DNA from 2 places in the Micromonospora sp. LA-10 genome. Region 1 is predicted to be linked to the other one. Evidence: predicted binding sites of a transcription regulator. Region 1 holds the regulator's gene; the other holds the start of a gene.
The links. The regulator HspR, encoded in region 1, represses chaperone genes until heat shock. The targets are predictions, from matches to a motif close to TTGAGTNNNNNNNACTCAA.

Region 1 (3,405 bases):
CCCGCCGAAGGGCTGGTCGAGGAGGCCGAGGTCGTGGTCGACGAGATCGGCGGCGAGGCCGAGGTCACCGGGCCGACGGTGGTCGACTCCCCGGCCGAGCCGAGCGGGGAGACCGAGGCGAGCGCGCCGCTCGGCGCCGAGCTGGAGTCGCTCCGTACCGACCTGGAGGAGCGCACCCGCGACCTCCAGCGGGTCACGGCGGAGTACGCCAACTACCGCAAGCGGGTCGACCGGGACCGCAACCTGGTCCAGGAGCAGGCCACCGGGGCGGTGCTCAGCGCGCTGCTGCCGATCCTGGACGACCTGGACCGGGCCCGCGAGCACGGCGATCTGGTGGGCCCGTTCGGCAGCGTGGCCGAGCAGCTCACCGCCGCGCTGGGCAAGTTCGGCCTGACCGCCTTCGGCGAGAAGGGCGACCCGTTCGACCCGACCCGCCACGAGGCGGTGGCGCACCAGACGTCCGCCGACGTGACCGAGTCGACCTGCGTGCAGGTCATGCGCCGGGGTTACCAGCTCGGCGAGCGGCTGCTGCGGCCCGCCATGGTCGCGGTCGCGGACCCGGAGTAGTGCCGACCCGTGACGTCCCGCCCGCCCTCACCGGGCGGGCGGGACGACCGGGCTTCGACCCGTGGAAGGGGGTGGACCGGTGAGTTCCAAGGACTGGATCGAGAAGGACTACTACGCCGCGCTTGGCGTGGAGAAGTCCGCCTCCTCGGACGAGATCAAGAAGGCGTACCGCAAGCTGGCCCGGGAGTCGCACCCGGACCACAACCCCGGTGACACCGGGGCCGAGGAGCGGTTCAAGACCGTCTCCGAGGCGTACGCGGTGCTGGGCGACGAGAAGAAGCGACGCGAGTACGACGAGATGCGCTCGCTGTTCGGCTCGGGTGCCTTCCGCCGCGGCGCCCGCGGGGCGGGCCAGCCGGGCGGCGTGCCGTTCGACGTCTCCGACCTGTTCGGCGGCGGCGCGGGCGGCGGCGACACCCGGTTCGGCGGCGGCGGTTTCACCGACCTGTTCAGCTCGATCTTCTCCGGCGGCGGCGGCGGCGGGGGCGGCGCGGCGCGTCCGCGCGGCCCGGCGCGTGGCCGGGACGTCGAGACCGAGGTGGCGCTGGACTTCTCCGACGCGGTCCGCGGCGTCACGCTGCCGCTGACGCTGCGCGCGCCAGGCGTCTGCGACACCTGCCACGGCAACGGCGCGAAGCCGGGCACGCAGCCGGTGGCCTGCCCCGTCTGTCACGGCGCCGGGGTGACCACCCGCAACCAGGGGTCGTTCAGCTTCTCCGAGCCGTGCCGCAACTGCCAGGGCGTCGGCACGATCGTCGAGGAGAAGTGCCCGGAGTGCCACGGCACCGGCGGCGTCACCAAGACCCGCACGCTCAACGTGCGCTTTCCCGCCGGGGTGGCCGACGGGCAGCGGATCCGGCTGGCCGGCCGGGGTGAGCCCGGTGAGCGGGGCGGTCCGGCGGGCGACCTGTTCGTGCAGGTGAAGGTCCGCCCGGACGAGCTGTTCGGGCGCACCGGGGACGACCTGACCCTGAACGTCCCGATCACGTACGCCGAGGCGGTCCTCGGCACGGACCTGCGCGTACCGACCCTGGATGGGACGGTGACGCTGCGGGTGCCACCGGGTACGCCCAGCGGGCGGGTGCTGCGCGCCCGCGGCAAGGGCGTCGTACGCAAGGACGGCCGCGCCGGTGACCTGCTGGTCACGCTCGACGTGGTGGTCCCGGCAAAGGTCTCGGACGAGGCGCGGGCGGCGCTGGAGACCTTCGCGGAGCAGACTCCGCCCGCCGCGCGGGAACATCTCGACGCGCGGGTACGTCGATTCAGTTGACGGCGGCAGCGGAGGTGAGCGGGCATGTCGGAGGAGTACGTCGGCTCAGGTGACCCGGCCTACGAGGCCAAGGTCTTGATGATCTCGGTGGCTGCGCGGATGGCGGGGATGCACCCCCAGACGCTGCGCCAGTACGACCGGTTGGGCCTGGTGCAGGCGGGCCGGGCGTCCGGCGGTGGTCGCCGGTACAGCGTCCGGGACGTGGTCCTGCTGCGCGAGGTGCAGCGGCTCAGCCAGGACGACGGGATCAACCTGGCCGGGGTCAAGCGGATCATCGGGCTGGAGCGGCTGCTCGAAGAGGCGCAGCAGCGGGTGGCCCGCCTGGAGGCGGAGCTGGACGCCGCGTACCGGCGGATCGCCGAGCTGGAGTCGCTCGGTGGCTTTCCCCGCGGCGATCTCGTGCCGACCAACCGCACGTCCACCGCGCTCGTCGTGTGGCGACCGCGCCGCGCTCCCGACCGCTGACCTTTCACCGGAAGGCCGGCGCGCCCCGCTCCCCCGGGGCCGCGCCGGCCTTCGTTCCTGCCCGGGCCGGTTCGCGGTCCGGGTCAGGGGAATCCGGGGTACGGCAGAGCGGGGTCGATTAGGCTTTTCCGTAGGGGCAAAAGCCCCAAAGCGGACTCCGGGCTGGCGGGGGGAGCCATGGCGGAACCGGCGAAGAAGGTGGCGGAACGCGCCGAGGAACGACTCGAGAAGGTGGCCGAGAACGTCCGCGAGCGGTTCGATCGGGTCACCGAGGGACGCTTCAGCGACAAGGTCAAGGAAGGGCGCTTCGCCGACCAGACGGACCACGGCGTGGACCGGGCCCGGGACGACGAGAGGCGCAAGAAGCAGGGCGGGTCGACCTGACGATCCGCCGACGTGCGGGCCGGGATCCACGGGGGATCCCGGCCCGTTCGTGTGCTCGGGATCGCGGCCCGTTCGTGTTCCGGGGAAAGCGACGCGTCAGAGGCGGCGGTTCTCGCGGACCAGGCCGCCCTCGCACCAGTCCCGGTAGACGAAGAGGTCCGGCCGGGCGAGCAGCACGCGGCTGTTGTGCGCCCAGTTGCGCATCAGGTCGTCGCCGGCGCGCTCGGCCTGCTCGACCAGCTTGCGGAAACGGCGCTTGGGATGGGCGCGGAAGTTCGTCCGGATGCCGTCGGCGGCGTAGATGTAGAGGCAGTGCAGCGCGAACCGGCGAGCCGGGCAGCCCTGGTCCATCGCCAGGTCGAACAGCGTCTGCACCAGGTGGTCACCGGCGACCAGCAGGTCCCAGTCGGGCGGCATCGAGGTCAGCGGCACCGAATCCGGTTGGTAGGCCCACGCCCGGAGTTCGGCGGGCGAGGGATCGACCGGATTGGCGAAGCCGTGGAACGTCTCTTCCTGCACGCTCACCGGCCGACCTTCCGCTTGCGCTGGCGGGGGCACCGGCCACCCGCGGACCCTGGCTGCTGGGCCGAAACGTTAACGCGGCTGAGCGGAGCAGTGGTAGACCTTCCGGGGATCAATTTGACAACGCCGGGCCGGATCTGCCCTGCGGCGGACCCGGCCCGGCACCGGTCAGTCTCCGGTCGGCGCGGGCAACGGCG
Region 2 (3,405 bases), 3.1 Mb from region 1:
CAGGGCCTGGACCAGTTCGCCCGGTGCGCGGTGACCGACGTCCCGCGCAACGGTGGCGGTCAGAACGGCGGCGGTCAGGATGGCGGCGGCCAGACCGGGGGCAACAACAACGGCGGCCAGAACGGCGGTCAGACCGGCGGGAACAACAACGGCGGCGGCCAGAACAACGGTGGCGGCAACGGGCTGAACGTGCTCGCCAAGGACTGCTCCGGCAGCCAGCTGCAGGGGCATGACGGTTTCCAGAACGGCAACCGGTGCGTCAGCACCGCGTTCGGTGAGGTGGGCGCCGCGGCGAACAACCCGTCGCTGCTGATCACGCAGTTCCCGAACCAGGTGCGGCGCAATCAGCCGTTCACGCTCCGGGTGACCACCAAGAACCTCGTGCGGGACCGCTTCCTCGCGGCCGGGCAGGGCGGCTACTACCTGGAGAGCTCGCTGCTCAACGGCCAGGGTCTGGTGCGCGGCCACTTCCACACCGCCTGCCGGATGCTCGGCAGCACCCGGCAGCCCCCGAACCCGCAGGACGTGCCGGCGTTCTTCGTCGCCACCGAGGACGGCCGCGGCGGCAACCAGCCCGATGACGTGCTGATCCAGATCCCGGGCCTGGCGCAGTCGGGTGTGGCGCAGTGCGCGGTCTGGGCCGGTGACGGTTCGCACCGCATCCCGATGATGGAGCGGGCGAACCAGACTCCCGCCATCGACGTGGTGCGCATCCGGGTCAACTGAGAGCGCGCGACGGCCGCGGTCGCCCGGGGAGCCTTCCGGGTGGCCGCGGCCGTCGCATGTCCGCGCGGTGGGTCCGGCAGGGAAGCGTGGGATTGGATCCGGGAAGAAATTTCGTGCCGCCGGAATCCAGCCCGATGAAAGTCATCGACGACACAAAAGGCCGGGCGGCCCGCTCCGATTTCTCAGCGTGACCCCGGGATGCCCGACGGTGAGTGTTTAGCGCTCAGCGGTTCTTGTACGCCTCGACGACCGACACCGGGATGCGCCCGCGCTCGGAAATCTCGTACCCGTTCTTGGCCGCCCATTCGCGGATGGCGCGGTTCTGCTCGCGGTCCATTCCCGAGGTGCTCGGCCGGCCCGTGCGCCGGGTGGTGCGCGCGACCTCGGTCGCGCCGCGGCCGATCCGCCTGCCAGCGCTGATGTACGGGTCCAGCGCCTTGCGCAGAACGCCCGCGTTCTCGTCGGACACGTCGATCGTGTACGCCACGCCGTCCAGGCTGAACTCGACGGTCCGATCGGCCTTTCCGCCGTCGAGGTCGTCGGTCAGAACGGTGATTACTTTCCTTGCCATCGCCATTACTCCCTGTGTCGGGCGGGGTGTGCTAAGAGTCTGACTTACCTCACGGTAATTTCGCAACAATACCCGCCTCTTTGCATTCGGCGGGTCGTGCCGGTAAGCGTCGGGGGCAATAGGGCGCGAGTGCGCGAACGGTGCCGGGTGCGGCAGCCGCAGTGGCCTGGGTCACAACCCGGAACAAGGGGCACGTTTTGTTACTTGAGCCAGACACGCTCAACCGACGTGATGGCAGGTGTTCGATGGCAACTCTTCCGGTACTTCCCTTGACCGACGCCGTCCTGCTGCCCGGGATGGTCATCCCGGTGACTCTCGACCCCACCACCCAGGCCGCCGTCGACGCGGCCCGCGCCACCGGCGACAAGGAACTCCTGGCCGTGCCCCGCCTCGACGGCGAGTACGGCTCCGTCGGCGTGGTCGCGACCATCGAGAAGGTGGGCCGGCTGCCCAGCGGTGAGCCGGCCGCGGTGATCCGCGGTCTCGCCCGCGCCCGCATCGGCTCCGGCGTGCCCGGGCCCGGTGCCGCCCTCTGGGTCGAGGCGGCGACCCTCGACGAGCCCGCCCCGGCGGGCCGCGCCCGGGAACTCGCCCGCGAGTACCGCGCGCTCATGACGTCAGTGCTCCAGCAGCGTGGCGCCTGGCAGGTGATCGACGCGATGGAGCGGATGACGGACCTGTCCGAGCTGGCCGACTCGGCCGGCTACGCGCCCTGGCTCAGCCTGGCGCAGAAGACCGAGCTGCTCGCCGCGCCGGACGTCACCGCCCGGCTGGAACTGCTGGTCGGCTGGGTGAAGGAGCACCTGGCCGAGCAGGAGGTCACCGAGCAGATCAACAGCGACGTCCGCGAAGGGCTGGAGAAGTCCCAGCGCGAGTTCCTGCTCCGCCAGCAGCTCGCCGCGATCCGCAAGGAACTCGGCGAGGACGAGCCGGACGGCTCCGCCGACTACCGCTCCCGGGTGGAGTCCGCCGACCTGCCGGAGAAGGTACGCGAGGCGGCGCTGCGCGAGGTCGGCAAGCTGGAGCGGGCCAGCGACGCCTCACCCGAGGCGGGCTGGATCCGTACCTGGCTGGACACCGTGCTGGAGATGCCGTGGAGCACGCGTACCCAGGACAACACGGACCTGGCCGCGGCCCGGGCCGTGCTCGACGCCGACCACGCCGGCCTGGCCGACGTGAAGGACCGCATCCTGGAGTACCTGGCGGTGCGCAACCGGCGCGCGGAGCGCAACCTCGGCGTGGTCGGCGGCCGCGGCTCGGGCGCGGTGCTGGCCCTGGCCGGCCCGCCCGGAGTCGGCAAGACCAGCCTCGGCGAGTCGGTCGCCCGGGCGCTGGGCCGCAACTTCGTGCGCGTGTCCCTCGGCGGTGTACGCGACGAGGCGGAGATCCGCGGCCACCGGCGCACCTACGTCGGCGCGCTGCCCGGCCGGATCGTGCGGGCGTTGCGCGAGGCCGGCTCGATGAACCCGGTCGTGCTGCTCGACGAGGTCGACAAGCTGGCCGCCGGCTACGCCGGCGACCCGGCCGCGGCCCTGCTGGAGGTGCTCGACCCGGCGCAGAACCACACGTTCCGCGACCACTACCTGGAGGTCGACCTCGACCTGTCCGACGTGCTGTTCCTGGCCACCGCCAACGTGGTGGAGGCGATCCCCGGCCCGCTGCTGGACCGGATGGAGCTGGTCGCGCTGGACGGCTACACCGAGGACGAGAAGGTGGCCATCGCCCGCGACCACCTGCTGCCCCGGCAGCGGGAACGGGCCGGGCTGACCACCGAGGAGGTCACGATCGCCGACGAGGCGCTGGCGCTGATCGCGGGCGAGTACACCCGGGAGGCCGGCGTCCGGCAGCTCGAACGGGCCCTGGCGAAGATCCTGCGCAAGGTGGCCGTCGCGCTCGCCACGGACTCCGCGCCGGTGCACGTGGACGCCGGCAACCTGGCCCGCTACCTGGGCCGGCCGAAGTTCACCCCGGAGTCGGCCGAACGCACCGCCGTGCCCGGCGTGGCGACCGGGCTGGCCGTCACCGGCGCCGGTGGCGACGTGCTGTTCATCGAGGCCACCACCATGGAGGGTGAGCCGGGGCTGACGCTCACCGGCCAGCTCGGCGAC

Region 2: the regulator HspR is predicted to act here: its motif matches at 1,502-1,520, upstream of lon (endopeptidase La).

The regions. Positions count from the first base shown of each region.
Region 1 is NZ_CP195710.1:3,513,812-3,517,216, reverse strand. Features, by position in the region: gene grpE (nucleotide exchange factor GrpE) at 1-567, shown strand, start outside; gene dnaJ (molecular chaperone DnaJ) at 647-1,837, shown strand; gene ACSDG8_RS16640 (heat shock protein transcriptional repressor HspR) at 1,862-2,302, shown strand; gene ACSDG8_RS16635 (hypothetical protein) at 2,480-2,686, shown strand; gene ACSDG8_RS16630 (hypothetical protein) at 2,783-3,211, opposite strand; gene ACSDG8_RS16625 (cation:proton antiporter) at 3,377-3,405, opposite strand, start outside.
Region 2 is NZ_CP195710.1:28,451-31,855, forward strand. Features, by position in the region: gene ACSDG8_RS00120 (hypothetical protein) at 1-726, shown strand, start outside; gene ACSDG8_RS00125 (histone-like nucleoid-structuring protein Lsr2) at 950-1,297, opposite strand; gene lon (endopeptidase La) at 1,543-3,405, shown strand, end outside.